4 regions of the Massilia sp. BKSP1R2A-1 genome follow, and region 2 is predicted to be linked to each of the others. Evidence: predicted binding sites of a transcription regulator. Region 2 holds the regulator's gene; each other region holds the start of a gene.
The links. The regulator sigma-54, encoded in region 2, starts transcription at its own class of promoters, with help from an activator protein. The targets are predictions, from matches to a motif close to TGGCANGNAANCTGCTTT.

Region 1: ACQ7JA_RS09625 (PEP-CTERM sorting domain-containing protein) is a predicted target of sigma-54. The motif match lies at 1,741-1,758, and genes of this name have one in related genera.
Region 3: ACQ7JA_RS21855 (PEP-CTERM sorting domain-containing protein) is a predicted target of sigma-54. The motif match lies at 2,474-2,491, and genes of this name have one in related genera.
Region 4: ACQ7JA_RS04890 (PEP-CTERM sorting domain-containing protein) is a predicted target of sigma-54. The motif match lies at 2,144-2,161, and genes of this name have one in related genera.

Annotation. Positions count from the first base shown of each region.
Region 1 is NZ_JBOBRE010000005.1:107,967-112,173, forward strand. Features, by position in the region: gene ACQ7JA_RS09620 (EAL domain-containing protein) at 1-831, shown strand, start outside; gene ACQ7JA_RS09625 (PEP-CTERM sorting domain-containing protein) at 844-1,689, opposite strand; gene ACQ7JA_RS09630 (CocE/NonD family hydrolase) at 1,865-3,757, opposite strand; gene ACQ7JA_RS09635 (sensor histidine kinase) at 4,035-4,207, shown strand, end outside.
Region 2 is NZ_JBOBRE010000011.1:87,337-91,543, reverse strand. Features, by position in the region: gene lptC (LPS export ABC transporter periplasmic protein LptC) at 1-138, shown strand, start outside; gene lptA (lipopolysaccharide transport periplasmic protein LptA) at 181-735, shown strand; gene lptB (LPS export ABC transporter ATP-binding protein) at 732-1,508, shown strand; gene ACQ7JA_RS17310 (RNA polymerase factor sigma-54) at 1,508-2,980, shown strand; gene hpf (ribosome hibernation-promoting factor, HPF/YfiA family) at 3,038-3,394, shown strand; gene ACQ7JA_RS17300 (enoyl-CoA hydratase/isomerase family protein) at 3,524-4,207, shown strand, end outside.
Region 3 is NZ_JBOBRE010000017.1:31,117-35,323, reverse strand. Features, by position in the region: gene ACQ7JA_RS21865 (glutamine synthetase family protein) at 1-1,171, opposite strand, end outside; gene ACQ7JA_RS21860 (gamma-glutamyl-gamma-aminobutyrate hydrolase family protein) at 1,311-2,105, opposite strand; gene ACQ7JA_RS21855 (PEP-CTERM sorting domain-containing protein) at 2,544-3,098, shown strand; gene ACQ7JA_RS21850 (beta/gamma crystallin-related protein) at 3,214-3,855, shown strand; gene ACQ7JA_RS21845 (hypothetical protein) at 3,874-4,083, opposite strand; gene ACQ7JA_RS21840 (NAD-dependent succinate-semialdehyde dehydrogenase) at 4,192-4,207, shown strand, end outside.
Region 4 is NZ_JBOBRE010000002.1:351,738-355,944, forward strand. Features, by position in the region: gene ACQ7JA_RS04885 (hydrogen peroxide-inducible genes activator) at 163-1,104, shown strand; gene ACQ7JA_RS04890 (PEP-CTERM sorting domain-containing protein) at 1,279-2,079, opposite strand; gene ACQ7JA_RS04895 (YaiI/YqxD family protein) at 2,259-2,714, opposite strand; gene ACQ7JA_RS04900 (PEP-CTERM sorting domain-containing protein) at 2,770-3,345, opposite strand; gene ACQ7JA_RS04905 (PhoX family protein) at 3,365-4,207, opposite strand, start outside.

The sequences.
Region 1 (4,207 bases), on a different contig from region 2:
GCACTGACCTGCGCCATCGTCTACCTGGCGCGCCAGCAGATGTCGCTGCCTGTCGCCGTGCGGAACGCGCTCCGGCGCAGGGAATTTTTCCTCGAGTACCAGCCCATCGTCGACCTGCGCAGCGGCCGCTGGACTGGCGTCGAGGCCCTGGTGCGCTGGCGCCGCCCGACCGGCGAAATCGTCATGCCCGACCTGTTCATCCCGCTCGCCGAGCAGAACGGCCTGATCGTCAAGCTGACCGCCTTGGTGCTCGAGCGCGTGTGCGCCGACACCGGCGCCTTCCTGCGCGCCAATCCATCCTTCCACGTCGGCATCAACGTGGCGCCGGCCGACTTCCACACCGGCGGCTTTCTCGAACGCCTGCAGCGTACGCTGCAGCAAATGGGCGCCCAGCCGGCCAACCTGATGCTCGAGGTGACGGAACGCGGGCTGCTCGACCCGATGGTGGCGCGCGAGACCACCGGCGCCTTGCGCCGCCACGGTTTCCTGCTGGCGATCGACGACTTCGGCACCGGCTACTCGAGCTTGTCCTATCTCGAGTCGCTGGAGCTCGACTACCTGAAGATCGACCGCAGCTTCATCGAGGCGATCGGCACCGGCGCGCCGACCAGCCAGGTGGTGGGGCACATCATCAGCATGGCCAGGGACCTGGGCCTGCGCACGATCGCGGAAGGGGTCGAAAGCCAGGCGCAGGCCGACTACCTGCGCCGGCAGGGGGTGCAGTACGGGCAGGGCTGGCTGTTCGGCCGGCCCATGCCGTTCTGGGAGATCGTGCGCCACCTGGAAGCCCAGGCGGCGCAGGAGGCTGGCCCGGTGCGCGCGGCCGGATGAGGCGTTGCGCGATCAGCGCGCGCGGCGACGGCGCGCGGCCAAGCCGGCTGCGCCGATTGCGAGCAGGCCAAAGGTGGCCGGTTCCGGAACATCATTCGCCGCGAGCTCGAAGTTGGTGGAGCTGCTCACGCCGCCGATATTCCAGGAGAGGTTGTCGACCGCGCCGCTGAAGGGACCCCAGCCGCTGCCGACCCCCGAGCTGAAGCCGACGATGGTGGCGGTGCGCGGCAAGAAGGCCTGCCAGTCGGCGAGGCTGCTGTCGTAGGCGTAACCGCCGTTCGGATCGGCGCCCAGCCCAAAACCCCAGACCTTGGTGTTCCCATCGATCAGCTCGCTCACCCATTGGTCGACCGGGGCGACCAGCCTGCCGTTGTAGATTCCCTCGAATACCAGCCCGCCGCGATCGTTGGTCATCAGATTGCCGTCCAGGTCGATCAGTACGCGCATGGAGGGGTGCTGGCCGGCGTTATTCGCGCTCGTACCGTCGCGATACCAGTCGTAGGACATCGACACCAGGCTGGAGAACGCGCCGAGCGACTGCGTGGCGTAATAGTTGCCGCCCACATTGACCGCGCCCGCCAGGTATTCGATATCCGCCTTGCCGTCGTCCGGCGCACTGAAGGCCACCGATCCGTTGCCCGAGCGCGGGTGGCTGCCGTCGATCCCGACGGTGCCGCCTTTGCGCACATTGTTGTAGTACCAGCCGCTGGCGCCGACTGCCTGGCCCTGGTTGGCGCCGGTCGGATTGGAGAAGGCGTCGCCGCCCGGATTGTTCGGATTGACGACGCCGGCGTGGGCGGCGGGTGCGGCGAGCAGGGCGACGACGGACAATGCGGCGGCTTGGCGGATCGTGATCATGGATGGCTCCCTTGTCTGTTTTGGATGGTGAAATGTTCAAGCGCTTATGCAGGAGCAATAAACATTCCAAGACGCGCGATGCGTATGGAATCAAGGGCTTGGGCCGAAAGAGCGGAGGTGGGAATGGCCGGGCTGTCAGGTTTTCCGACAGCCCGGCAGTGACACGCGCAAGGTGTCAGCGCACCACGGGCAGCTCGATATAGCTCTGGTTGGCGCTGTCGTGGTGCAGGGCGTTATCCGCCACCACGCCCGTCTTCTCGCTCTCGTTCTGCCCGCCGGTGTTCAGGTTGCGGACGAATTTCGGGAAGTTCGAAGAGGTGACTTCGACGCGGATCCGGTGGCCGGCGCCGAACTCGATCGCGGTGGCGATCGGGGTCGGGCGGATCGTCACCACTTCACCGGCCTTGAGCATCTCCGGCTTGTCGAAGCCGTTGCGGTAGCGGGCGCGGAAGATGGTGTCGCCGATGATCCAGGCGGTGCCGTCGGGCGCGACGTCGACCAGCTTCACGGCGAAGTCGGTGTCTTTCGCATTCGACGAGACCTTCAGCACGGCGTCCACGAAGCCGGCCACGCTGACAGGCTTCGGCAGCGGGTCGCTGGTGTAGACCAGCACGTCGTTGCGCGCTTCGACACCGCGCTGGTCGAACGCGCCCGGGATCACGATGCCGCCATTGCAGCAGTCGCCGCCGCCGACGGTCTGCACCGGGTTCATCGGATCGTAGCGGTAGCGGTCGGCCGCTTCGTTCGCGCCCGGCGCCTCGGACGACAGGCGGCCGTCGCCGTACAGGGAATTGGCGCGGCCAGCCGAGCGCAGGTAGAGGCGCATCGGCTTGGCGTCCTGCGGCGGCCAGGTGCCGGCGCTCTGCCATTTGTTGGCGCCCATCTCGAAGTAGCGCACGCGCGGCGTGGTCGACGGGAAGGCCTTGGTGTCGCCCTTGAGCCAGCGGTCGAACCAGCCGTAGACCGCGCCGTCGACGTCGAAGCTGGTGTCGCCCATGGAACGCTCGCCGACCGTCGTGTTCGGCCCCAGGCGGGCGAACTGGCAGTGCGGAATCGGCGCCACCACGGCGTACTGGTTGGCGCTGGCCTCCTTGTCGGTGCCCGCCGCACGGGCGTGGTTGAACAGTTCCAGGTTCGGGCCGATCGAGACGTCGTACCAGCTGTTGAACCACAGGGCCGGGACGCCCCAGCCCATGCCTTCATGGTAGAGGCCGCCCTTGTTCCAGGCCGGGTCCGCCGGGCTGCGCTTGATCAGCTCTTCAAAGGTGCCGGCCGGCTCGCCGAGCGAGCTCAGGAGCTGGTCGACGGGCAGGTGCTTGATCTGCTTGTTCCAGTCGACCTTGGGCTTGCCCGGGTCGAGGTCGTTGTAGGCTTCGATGCGAGCGCGCATTTTCTCATCGGCGATCGCCGGCAGCTGGGCGCGCAGGGGATTGTCGACGCCGTACAGCCAGACGAAGAAGAGGTTGCGCGGCACGCCGCCGGTGTACCAGTTGCCCTGCTCCTGGAAGCGGCCCACCTTGCCGATGCCGGCGCCGGAGGCCATCGGCACCATGGCGGCGTGGGCCGGGTGGTTCAGGCCGGCCAGGGCGAGTTGCCATTCGGCCGAGGACGAGCAGCCCAGGGTGCCGACCTTGCCGTTCGACCAGGCCTGCTCGGCGATCCAGCTCAGGGTGTCGTAGCCGTCGGTCTGCGGATTGCCGAGGATTTCCCATTTGCCTTCCGAGAAATAGCGGCCGCGTTCGTTCTGCACGATGAAGACGTAGCCGCGCTTGACCGACTCCAGCGCGTAGCGCATCGTCGAGCCTTTCAGCTTGCCCTCGTTATAGGGTGTCTTCCAGAGGATGACGGGGAGCTTTCCGCTCGCATTCTTCGGCATGTAGATGTCGGTCGACAGCGACACGCCATCGCGCATGCGCACCATCACGGACTGGCGCGACGTCGCGATCTGGCCGATTGCGCGGTCCTGGGCTTCCGGGCTGTATCTGGTGTAATCCTGGGCGATGGCGCCTGGCGCGATGCTGGAGGTCAGCAACGCAACGGCGACGAGACTGGCGGTGATTTTCTTCAAGTGTGCTCCCCTTTCTACCCTGCGTGATGAAGGACCGGTCATGGGCCGGCTGCGTTTCTTGCATTCTGGATACTTTAACAACTGTCGAGGCAGACGGCCAGCACACGATGCGAAAACGTTTCCCACCCGATGGCACAGGCCGGTAAACGATGTTTATTTGCGTCTTTACAACGTCGGCCTGGCCGAATGGCAGGGGCGCCAGCCTTGCGCCGTGCCTCGGGTGCGTTGCAGCATCCCGTGCTGGACGGCGCCATGGCGGCGTATGACAATCCTGTTTATGAGGCAATTTTTCCTGAACCTGCGGTGCCGCATCCTGCCGGCGCTGTTGTGGACCGCCGCGTCCGGCGCGCTGGCGCTCGACCCTTCCGCGCCCTTGGATGGCTATCGTCACGAACGCTGGGGTGAACTCGAAGGCGCACCGCGTTTCGTGGACACACTGGCACAGACCGA
Region 2 (4,207 bases):
AAGACCGACAAGCCGATCGAGATGCAGCTCGGCTCCGCCACCGTGACCGGCACCGGCATGGTCGCGAACAACGCGACCCAGAAGCTGCACCTGGCCAGCCGCGGCCAGATCGTCTATCCGCCGCGCGCGCAACGCTGATTTTCAATGCCCGCGCCGCGTTACAACAGGACCAGCAAAACCATGAAAAAAATACTCGCTGCCACTTTCCTCACCCTGGCATCGCTCACCGCCACGGCGGAGCGCGCCGATTCGCTCAAGCAGGCCGTGATCAACTTCGACACGCTCGACGTCGACGAAGTCACCCAGACCCGCATCCTGACCGGCAACGTCGTGCTCACCCGCGGCACCCTGGTGCTCAAGTCGGACCGCGCCCTGGTGAAGGAAACGCCGGAAGGCTATATGAGCGTGACGCTCACCGCCAACAACGGCAAGCTCGCCACCTTCCGCCAGAAGCGCGACGGCGGTCCCGACCTGTGGGTCGAGGGCCAGGCCCAGCGCATCGAATACGACGAGCGCGCCGAGCTGGTGAAGCTGTTCACCACCGCCGAGGTGCGCGAGCTGGAGAACGGCCGCATGACCAATGAGATCAAGGGTCCCTTCATCTCCTACGACAACCGCCGTGAAGTGGCCCAGGTGCGCAACGACCCCAGCGGCAAGAGCACGGTCGGCGGCGGCCGCGGCACCCTGATCATCGCGCCGCGCCGCACGACGCCGGCGGAGGGCGCCAAGCAATGAACGCCGTACTGGAAAAACCCGCCGGCGACAGCTGCAGCACCCTGGTCGTCAAGGGCCTGCAGAAGAGCTACGGCAAGCGCCTGGTGGTGCGCGATGTCTCGCTGCAGGTCGACTGCGGCGAGGTGGTCGGCCTGCTCGGCCCCAACGGCGCCGGCAAGACCACGTCCTTCTACATGATCGTCGGCCTGGTGCCGTCGGATGCCGGCTCGATCGACATCAACGGCACCGACATCACGAGCCTGCCGATCCACCGGCGCGCGGTGCTGGGCCTGTCCTACCTGCCGCAGGAAGCCTCGGTGTTCCGGAAGCTCACGGTAGAAGAGAACATCCGCGCCGTGCTGGAACTGCAGCGCGACGAGAATGGCAAGGCCCTGGGCAAGAACGAGATCAACGAGCGCCTCGACACCCTGCTGGCCGAGCTGCAGATCGAAAAGCTGCGCGAGAACCCGGCGCTGTCGCTGTCGGGCGGCGAGCGCCGCCGCGTGGAGATCGCGCGCGCGCTGGCCACCAACCCGCGCTTCGTGCTGCTCGACGAACCGTTCGCGGGCGTGGACCCGATCGCGGTGATCGAGATCCAGCGCATCGTGCGCTTCCTGAAGGAGCGCAACATCGGCGTGCTGATCACCGACCACAACGTGCGCGAGACGCTCGGCATCTGCGACCGCGCCTACATCATCAACCAGGGCGCCGTGCTGGCTTCCGGCCGTCCCGACGACATCATCGCCGACGAATCCGTGCGACGCGTCTACCTCGGCGAACACTTCAGGATGTAATGAAACAGTCCCTGCAGCTCCGCACCTCGCAGCACCTTGCGCTGACGCCGCAGCTGCAGCAGTCGATCCGCCTGCTGCAGCTGTCCACGCTCGAACTGCACCAGGAGATCGAGCAGATCCTGCACGACAATCCGCTGCTCGAGCGTCTCGACGATCCACTCGACCGCTCGGTGCGCCTGCTGGCCGACGGCGCCATCAACACGGCGCCTGCCAATGGCGAGGCGCCGAGCGCGCAGCCCGCCCAGGAAGAAGGCGGCGCCAAGGCCGAGGGCGAGGGACATGAGGATGGCGAGCAGGGCGAGCGCGGCGACGCCGACAGCGACTGGGGCGGCGAGGGCGGCGGCGCACGCAGCGGCGACGACGAGGACGGACGCCCGCAACTGGAAGCCGACGGCACCACCCTGCGCGAACACCTGGCGGAGCAGATCCGCCTGACCGGCTGCAGCGCGCGCGACCGCGCCCTGGCCGAGCTGGTGATCGACGCCCTGGACGACAACGGCTACCTGGAAGAACCGCTCGACGAGATCCACGCGCGCCTGCCCGAGGAACTCGAGATCGACATGGACGAGCTGCGCTGCGCGCTGGCCCTGATCCAGAGCCTCGACCCGGTCGGCGTGGGCGCGCGCAGCGCGGCCGAATGCCTGGCGCTCCAGATCCGCCGCATGCCGGGCGTGCCGCTCGTCACGCGGCGCCTGGCCCTGAAAATCGTCGAGGGTTACCTGAGCTGGTTCGCCCAGCGCGAATACACCAAGCTGAAGAAGGCGCTCGACTGCGACGACGAAGACCTGCGCGAAGTGCAGGCCGTGGTCCGCCAGTGCAATCCGCATCCCGGCGCGGCCTTCGCCTCGAACGTGTCGGACTACGTGGTGCCGGACGTGATCGTCCGCCGCGCCAAGCACGGCTGGTCGGTTTCGCTGAACCCGGACGTGATGCCGAAGCTGCGCGTGAACTCCCTGTACGCCAACCTGCTCAAGCAGGGAAAAAGCGAAAGCCAGATGGGCGCGCAGTTGCAGGAAGCCAAGTGGCTCATCAAGAATATGCGCCAGCGCTTCGACACGATCCTGCGTGTTGCCGAGGCAATTGTGGAGCGCCAGCGTAACTTTTTCAGTCACGGCGCCGTTGCCATGCGCCCTCTTGTTTTGCGTGAGATAGCTGATACACTAGGCCTACACGAGAGCACAATCTCCCGTGTAACCACGCAGAAATACATGCTGACCCCGCACGGCATGTTTGAGCTGAAGTACTTCTTCGGAAGCCATGTCGCCACCGAAGCGGGGGGAGAAGCCTCCTCGACGGCGATCCGCGCGCTCATCGCGCAATTGACAGGAGCAGAAGACCCTAGGAACCCATTATCCGACAGCAAGATCGCGGAGATGCTCGGGGAACAAGGTATGGTCATTGCGCGCAGGACGGTCGCCAAGTACCGCGAAGCGCTCAAGATTCCGCCCGTCAGCCTCCGCAAATCCCTGTAAAGCACCTGCCCACACTCACCTTGTGGCGCGGGCAGGGCACCTTCCCAAGGAGTGTGTATGAACCTCACAATCAGCGGTCACCATCTCGAAGTCACCCCCGCCATCCGTGAATACGTTCAGAATAAGCTCGAGCGCATCACCCGCCATTTCGACCACGTGATCGATACCCACGTGTTCCTCGCGATCGACAATCTCACCGAAAAAGAAAAAAGGCAGAAAGCCGAAATCAACTTATCGGTATCGGGAAAGAAACTCCACGTCGCCAGCGCCGCACAAGACCTGTACGCCGCGATCGACACGCTGATGGACAGACTGGACAGGCAGGTTTTAAAACACAAATCCATGCTGCAAGACCATAACCACGTCGCGCACAAGCGCATGCCGGATATCGACGAAACCACGGCAGCAGCGTAAACACAGCCGCGCACATTCCGCGGCAACACCGCAAGGGCGTCTAAGGGGACGCCCTTTTTGCATTGTAAAGATAGGAATTTGCTGGCAGCCTTCGGTAGAATGCATCATTTTTCGACCACAGAAGCTGCCATGACCGATTACGTCCTGACCCGCGTCGCCAACCGCACCGGCGTCATCACGCTCGACCGCCCGAAAGCCCTGAACTCGCTGTCGCTCGACATGGTGCGCGCCATCACCGCGATCCTGCTGGAATGGCAGGCCGATGCCGGCATCGACGCCGTCGTCATCACCAGCAGCAGCGAGAAGGCCCTGTGCGCAGGCGGCGACATCCGCTTCTTCCACGACGTCGGCCGTGTGGCGCCGACGGGCGGCAGCGCGCTGCTGGAAGATTTCTTCACCGAGGAATACGCGCTCAATCACCTGATCCACTTCTATCCGAAACCGTATATCGCGGTGATGGACGGCGTGGTAATGGGCGGCGGCATGGGCATCGCCCAGGGCGGGCCAGGCTGCGGCCTGCGCATCGTCACCGACCGCACCAAGATGGCGATGCCGGAAGTGAACATCGGCCTGTTCCCGGACGTGGGCGGCAGCCATTTCCTCTCGCATGCGCCGGGACAGCTGGGGCAGTACCTGGGCCTGACCGGGTTGACGATCGGCGCGGCCGATGCGCTCTACGTGGGACTAGCCGACGTGTTCGTGCCTGGCGAGAAGCTGGGCGAGCTGAATGCGCTGATCGAGACCACGCCGGGGGCGCAGCTGCCGCAGGCGATCCGCACCTATGCGGCGCAGTTCGCGGCCCAGGCGGGCGCC
Region 3 (4,207 bases), on a different contig from region 2:
TTTCGACCATGGCGCTCGGCTCGACGGCTTCCGTCATGCCGAGGTAGCCGCAGGCCAGCGTGACCGCCAGCGCCAGGTAGGGATTGGCGTCGGCGCCGATCACGCGGTTCTCGACGCGGCGGTCCTGGGCGCCCGACACCGGCACGCGGAAGCCCACGGTGCGGTTGTCCTGGCCCCACTGCAGGTTGATCGGCGCGGCCGAGTGGCGCACGATGCGGCGGTAGGAATTCACATAGGGCGCGATGATGGCCATCGCCGAGGGCATGTAGCGCTGCAGGCCGCCGATGTAGTGGCGGAAGGTGGGCGAGGCCGTGCCGTCCGGGTTGCTGAAGATGTTCTTGCCGGTTTCAAGCGAGACCACGCTCTGGTGCACGTGCATCGCCGAACCGGGTTCGTCGGCCATGGGCTTGGCCATGAAGGTGGCGTACATCTCGTGCTTCAGCGCCGCTTCGCGCAGGGTGCGCTTGAAGTAGAAGACCTTGTCGGCCAGGCCCAGCGGATCGCCGTGCAGGAAGTTGATCTCCATCTGGCCGGCGCCGATCTCGTGGATGAGGGTGTCGACGTCGAGATTCATCATCTCGCAGTAGTCGTAGATGTCCTCGAACAGCGGGTCGAACTCGTTGACGGCGTCGATGCTGTAGACCTGGCGGCTGGTCTCCGCACGGCCGCTGCGGCCCACGGGCGAGGACAGCGGCAGGTTGGGGTCGATGTTCTTGGCCGTCAGGTAGAACTCGAGCTCGGGCGCCACCACCGGCTTCCAGCCTTTTTTGGCATACAGCCCCAGCACGCGGCGCAGCACGCTGCGCGGGGCGAAGTCGACCAGCTCGCCGTTGGCGAAATAGCAGTCGTGGATGACTTGCGCCGTGGGGTCGACGGCCCAGGGCACCATGGTGATGGTGGTGGGGTCGGCCTTCAGGATCATGTCGCGGTCGGTGGCCGCGATGGCGCGGTTATAGGAATCGTCGCGCTCCGGGGTGTTGCCGGTCACGGTCATGCCCAGCACCACTTCGGGGATGCGCATGCCGCGGTCTTCGGTGAACTTGATGCGGGGGAGGATCTTGCCACGTGCCACGCCGGTCAGGTCGGGGACCAGGCATTCGATTTCGGTGACCCGTTTTGCGTTGAGCCACTCCTCCATGTCGGTGTAAGAAAAATTGTCGCGGATTGCCATGATTGCCTCTCTTCTAGCTGTTGCGGATACCTCGCGCATGCGCCGGCATCGGCCGGGTGCGCTGCTCACATCAGGCAGGGAAGCTAGGGAACGGCGCTGGTAGCCCATAACAGGCCGGCCATCCGGTTGGCAAACACAGTCATGCGGAACTCCGTAACTGCTCGCGCAGCTGGTCGAGCTGCTGCGCCCGTTTCTGCGCCTGGCGTTCGCGGCAGGCATCGCCGAAGGCGCCGAACATCTTCATCGAGTAGGGGTTGTGCTGGATGCGCCACTCGGGGTGCCACTGCACCGCCAGCGTGAAGCCGGGCGCGGTGGACACCGAAAAAGCCTCGACCAGGCCATCCTCCGCTACTGCTTCGACGCTCAAGCCGGGTGCGAGTTCGTTCACGCCCTGGCCGTGCAGCGAGTTCACGGGGATCTCGGGCTGGCCCAGCATGCGCTCCAGGCAGCCGCCGGGCGTGAGGGTGACGTTGTGGGCGTCGCCGTACTGCTCGTCCATGCCGAGTTCGGGATTCTCGCGGTGGTCGAACTTGCCGGCCACGGTTTGCACCGCCTGGTGCAGGCTGCCGCCCAGGGCCACGTTCATTTCCTGGAAGCCGCGGCAGATCGCGATGATCGGGATGCCGCGTTTCACAGCCTCGCGGATCAGGGGCAGCGTGGTCTGGTCGCGCGCCGGGTCCTGGGGCAGGCTGGGGTCGAGAACTTCCTCGGAGTAGTAGCTGGGGTGCACATTCGACGCCGAGCCGGTCAGCATGATGCCGTCGCACAGCTGCAGCATGGTTTCCAGGTCGAGCGAAGCACCCAGGGAGGGCAGGATCATGGGCGCACAATCGGCGCCGAGGACGACGGCGTCGACATACTTGTGCTGGGCAGCGTGATAAGGATGTTCGCCGAAATCACGCGTGCACGCGGGGACGATGACGATGGGACGCATGTCTCTACCTTGTCGTGAAGCGCACGAAACCATGATACGAGCATTCTGGTTCGGACGCGAGTGGCCATTGATTAAGATCAACAGTGCCGTGTGGACGTGGCGCGGCAGGGGCGCTTGCCTGCTGATCTGCCAGGGAACAAAGGTTCCATAACAAAAGCTTAACGGTATCTCGACAAGCATGCCAACACGGCTGGCATGAGTGCTCGATGAAATTTCCTTTCAGAAATCAGCATCCAGTGAAATATTATTTCGCGGCAAGTAGAGCGGTGTGGCTCTTCCTTTGGTCCATGTCGTGAAAATTGACAGCGTGCCGGCGGCTTCGCCTTCCCAACGCGGCAACTCCTTGAATTCATGGGCCAAGCCGGGGCGGGCATACAGCTTGCTTGAAGGGTCAGCAACTTCCCGCCATTGAGGAAGACCGATAACGAGGGAGCATCCATGAAAGCACTCAAACACATGCTGGGCGCGGCCGCCCTGGCCTTCGGCATCTGCGGCAGCGCATCCGCCGAAATCATTACCAACACGGTCGACCCGCTGATCGACTTCAACATCAACTCCTACTTCTCGATCGGCTACCTGCATGACCTGCGTCCCGACGGCCTGCCGGGCCCGGTCATCAACTCGGCCTCGCTGTCGATCTACCTGTACGACATCACCGACCTGGCGCGCGCCCATGGCGAGACGGTAACCTTCCGCTTCGACGGCGCCGTGGCCGGCACCACCTCGAACGTGACGCTGTGGGGCCAGGACTATACCTTCGCGCTCGACACCTCGATGCTGGATGACGGCATGCTGTGGGTCTCGCTGAACGTCGGCTGCGACCGCTTCCGTTTCGGGTTCTGCACCTCGCCCCAGGACGTGATGTTCGCCCGCTCGGTTCTCACCGCCGACATCACGCGCGCAGGCGACGTGCCGGAGCCGGCCACCCTGTTCAGCCTCGGCGCCGGCCTGCTCTGCCTGGCAGCCGCACGCCGCCGCCCCACAGCAGGCTGAACGGGCCCGTAGCAATCTGTTACAGCTGTGCAGTACACCGTCTCCAGGGGCATTGCGTTATGGGAGTAAAGCCGGGCGCGCATCGCGCCCGCGCGCCGTACCTCTTGGAGAAACCATGAAACCCCTGCTTGCCGCCCTCGCCTTGCTGGCATCGTTCAACCACGCCGCCGCCGGCGAGATCACGCTGTTCACGGATGCGGACTACCGCGGCCGTCCGCTGACGCTGCGCGAACCGGTCCTGAACCTGGACAGGATCGGGTTCAACGACCGCGCGTCCTCGGCCGTCGTCCGTTCGGGCACGTGGGAGATCTGCGAGCACAAGGATTTCGGCGGCCGCTGCATCGTGCTGGGACCGGGCGAATACCGGATGTTCGACGGCTTCAACGACCAGGCCTCATCGGTGCGCGAACTGGAGCGCGGACGCGGCCACGACGGATACCGCGACCGCGACCGGCGCGATGACGATGGCGGCTGGGGCCGGCGCGGGCCCAGGGACGATGACCGGCGCGGTCCGCCGGTCGAGCTGTTCGCCGATCGCCGTTTCAGCGGCGAGGGCATCATGCTGGGAAGCGATGTGAACTCCCTGCGTTCCCGCAATTTCAACGACCGCGCCGGCTCGCTGATCGTCCGCGAAGGCGAATGGCAGGTCTGCGAGCATGACGACTACCGCGGACGCTGTGTCGTCTACGGACCGGGCCGCCACTCGCTCCCGCGCGGCCTGGACGGCATGGTGTCGTCGGTGCGAAGGGTGCGCTGATAGCGGCCCTGCGGCGCCTTACTTCTTCAGCTGCGGCTTCAGCGCGGCCAGCGCCGCCGCCAGGACGGTGTCGCCCCCACCGCGCAGGTCGGCCACCGCCGGCGCCGCCTTGATGTCCGGCTGGATGCCGTGGCCGACCCAGGCGCGGCCGTCGGAGAAGGTATCGGCGTTCCTGGATGGGAGCGATTCTACGAAGCGTCGCCTGCGCTTGGCAGCGTTATGCGACATTCGGCACAAGACGCGTAACAGACCGTTTGCTTGTCCAGACCGTCCGCCGGTATATTGCAAAAAGTTCTACCATGCCTACTCCCGAACGCAGCCATGGAGGGCATTGTCATGCCGAAGCTGAACG
Region 4 (4,207 bases), on a different contig from region 2:
CTCGCGAGAACACAGGCTAACTTCCTGCCCGGCAATTATATAGATGTCGATGCGGTGCGACGCAGTCGATTTCGATAGAATATGAAATCGTGGCTGACTAATAGCCAACATTGTGTCAGGATAAACGTCAATACAGTGGCACTAACCCGGGCAAGAGAACCTATGACACTGACCGAGCTGAAATACATCGTCGCCGTCGCGCGCGCCAAACACTTTGGCCATGCTGCCGAAGCCTGCTTCGTAGCCCAACCCACCCTGTCCGTCGCGATCAAGAAGCTCGAAGACGAGCTCGGCGTGACCCTGTTCGAACGCGGCGGCTCCGAAGTCTCGGTGACGCCGCTGGGCGCCCAGATCGTGGCCCAGGCCGAGCGCGTGCTGGAGCAGACCGCCGCCATCAAGGAACTGGCCAAGCAGAACAAGGACCCGCTGGCCGGGCCGCTGCGCCTGGGCGTGATCTACACCATCGGCCCCTACCTGCTGCCGCCCCTGGTAAAACGCCTGATCGACACCGTGCCGCAGATGCCGCTGGTGCTGCAGGAGAACTACACGCACAAGCTGCTCGAACTGCTGCGCCAGGGCGAGCTCGACGCCGCCATCGTGGCCCTGCCCTTGCCGGACCACGGCATGTCGATGCAGACCCTGTACGACGAACCCTTCGTGGTCGCCATGCCGCGCACCCACCCCTGGGCCAAGCGCAAGGAAATCCCGGCCGACGACCTGAAGCTCGAAACCATGCTGCTGCTGGGCGCCGGCCACTGCTTCCGCGACCAGGTGCTGGAAGTGTGCCCGGAGATGGCGCGCTACTCCTCGCCCGGCAACGGCATGCAGCGGACCTTCGAAGGTTCTTCGCTCGAGACCATCCGCCACATGGTGGCCAGCGGCATCGGCCTGACCGTGCTCCCGCGCGCCTCGGTGGCCGACATGCACGACCCGAACGGCCTGCTGACCTACGTCCCCTTCTCCGACCCCGCGCCCTCGCGCCGCGTCGTCATCGTGTGGCGCAAGAGCTTCACCCGGCGCGCCGCGATCGACGCGGTGGCCAAGGCGGTGGGCGACTGCAAGCTGCCGGGGATCGAGATGGTGATGCTGGAAGCCGCAGCCTGAGTCAGTGCCGGCGCCCAGCATCGTGGACTGCCCCGGGTCGGGCGCCCGCGGCGGATTGATCACGAAGCGGGTCTGCCCGGTCCAGCGCCACGGTCGTTCCGCTCGAGAACGCCATGTCATCGCTGTAGCGCCAGTCGAGGCGAAAACAGTGCATGGAATCGTTGTTCCGGCGCCTCAACCGTTCTTGCGCACACGCCGGCGCGAGGCGGCGCCCATGCCGATCAAGCCTGCGCCGAGCAGCGCCAGCGACAGCGGTTCCGGCACCGCGACCCGGCGTTCGAAGGCGCCGACATAGACGGTTTCCGGCGTCGACTCTGTCGTCCCCGACGCGAACTCGATGCCGGCGCCGAGGATGCACTGGGTCAGGTTCTGGCAGAACTCCATGGCGTCCTGCGCGCTGTCATTGTCCAGCACGAAACGGAACATGCCCGACTGGCCGATGCCGCCGCCTTCGCCCAGCTCCAGGGGGATGCCCCCATAGCTGAAGTACATGGTCATGTTGGAGCTCGTGTTGAACAGGCTGAGGTAGAGGCGGTTCAGGACCGCGGTATTGCCCGGCCCGCCCTCGCTGATGTTGACGACCAGGCCGAGCTGGCCGGCGTTGGCCAGTTTGTCGATCGCCGACAGCTGCCAGGTATTGTTGCCGCCGCTGCCCGCATGGTTGTCGCCGCCCTCGAGACCTTCGCCGCAGTCCTCCAGCGGCTTGTTGGGATTGCCCGCGTTGAAGGCCACGCAGCCGGACTCGAGCCCATTGTGCTTTCTCGGGTCGGGTCCGTTATCGTTCACGTTGGCGTTCGCCTTCGGTTTGCGGGCACTGTCGCCGGGGCCGTTGTCCTGCACGGTCACGACGGTCGAAACATTGCCGAGGCCGGTGCCGGTGGTTTGCTGGCCCGTTACGTACATCAGGCCCGCAAATGCCGGGCTTGCTGCGGAAATTGCCACTGCTGTAAAGAGCGTTCTGGTTGCGCGCTTCATATTGTTCTCCTTCAGGCAAGACCCATTGGCCAAGCACGGCTTGGCGGCGTGAGACAAGAAGAACAGAGCAATTCGCGGGCCAGCTCGCGCACTGCCAAAGAAATCAGGCACTTGGCGTAAATACGCAAGCGCCGCCGACCGAGAGTGTCAATTATTCCGACTGCATAAAGCCAGCCTGCTCATTCCTTGCGGACACGGCGCGCCAGTTCACGGTCGAGGGCATTCGCGAAATTCCGGCTGTCGGCCTGGCTGAAGGCGGCTGGTCCGCCGGTGTCGACACCGCTGCTGCGCAGCTCTTCCATGAAGGCGCGCATGGAGAGCTGCTGGGCGATCGTGTCCTTGGTGTACCACTCGCCGCGCGGATTGAGCGGCAGGCCGCCCTTCTCGAGCACCTGGGCGGCGAGTGGAATGTCGCCAGTCACCACGATGTCGCCGGCTTCCACGCGCGCGACGATTTCGGCATCGGCCTCATCCGGCCCGGCCGGCACCTGCAGGGCGCGGATGACGCGCGAACCGGGGACCTTGATCAGCTGATTGGCCACCAGCGTGACGTTCAGCTGCAGGCGCTCGGCCACGCGGAACAGGATGTCCTTGATTGAGCCCGGACAGGCATCGGCATCGACCCAGATGTGCATGTGTGTGAAGGGCTTGTCGGTAAAGCAGCGATTGTACCGGCAAGCCCTGCCCTGATCAGTCCTTCTTGCGGCGGCGCGCGGCGGCCATCAGGCTGGCCATGCACAGCATCGGCAGCACCAGGGCGGCCGACGAAGGTTCCGGCACGGTGGCGGTGATGGTGAAGGTGTCGCCCGCGCGCAGGCCGGCGGTATCGAGCAGCCAGTCGGCCGCGCCGGCATTGCCGAACACGTCGCCGAACTGGAACTCGGCATACTCTGGCGCAGCGAAGCTGATGCCGGCGGCAAATGCTCCGCTGTCGACCCGCTCGATGTTGCCGAAGGCCGGGGTCACCGTGCCGGGCGCGGCGAAGCGGATGCCCTGCAGGCTGAAGGTGAAGCGGTTCAGCGCGGCGCCGGCCAGGTTGCGCACCAGGGCATCGAAGCTCAGGGGACCCAGCAGGTCGTCCTCTTCCAGCGTGAAGGTCAGGCTCTTGCTGCTGAAGTCCTGCAGGTCCAGGTCGAAGGAAGCCGAACCGGCGCCGCTGTAGTTGCTGACCGGATTGGAACCGGTGCTGGCGCTGAGCAGGGCGGCGTTGGCGGCGCAAGACAGGGTCAGGGCGCCGGCGAAAGCCAGCAGTTTGGCGAATGTCATGGTGTTCTCCAATGAATGATTACAGCGGGCCCTTGGCCCAGGGACCGGTGATGGCGAAGGTGATGCCCGGGGTCTGGATGTTGACGAAGAGGTAGCGGCCGGTCGGGTCGAAGCAGGCGCCGGCGAACTCGTTGCCGCGCTGGTCGCCCGCGAGCGAGGCCAGCTTGCCGGCGGCGCTCAGTTGGGCGCTGCTGAGGTTGATGTTGTTCTTGGCGAAGATGTAAGCGTCGCCCAGGCCGGTCAGGCCCATCAGGCGCTGGCCGAAACCGAAGGGGTCGGTGGCGGCGGTCGAGGCGTCTTCGCAGATCAGGATGGCGTTGCGCGGGCTGACCGTCAGGTTGTCGCCCATATTGCCGACCAGCTGGCTGGGGCTCGAGTAGATGCAGGTCAGGACCTGGCTCACCAGATCGAGTTCCCAGATGCTGCCGCGCTGCACGGCGCCGCCCGAGGTGTCCATCACGTACATCTTGCCCTGGGCGTACCAGATGCCTTCGCCGCGGTTCATGCGCGCCGCGCCCTGCTCCCATCCCTGCACGAAGGGACCGGCCGCCCCGGTGATGCGCACGCCGCTCGGACCGGTCGCGTCGCCGCGGTTGGCGTCGGGACGGGGGATGGTGACCCATTCCAGTTCGAACTTCATGTCCACCGGCACATTGGCCAGGTTGACGTTATTGACGCCCTTGACCTTGGCCATCTGCAGCACGCCGCCCATGGCCAGGCTGCCCGGCGCGCCGGTGCGGATGTCCGGCACATAGCGGTAGAAGCCCGACTTGCCCGAGGAATCCTCGGTCTGGTAGACGATGCCGGTGGCCGGGTCGACAGCGGCGGCTTCGTGGGCGAAGCGGCCCATGCCGACGATCGG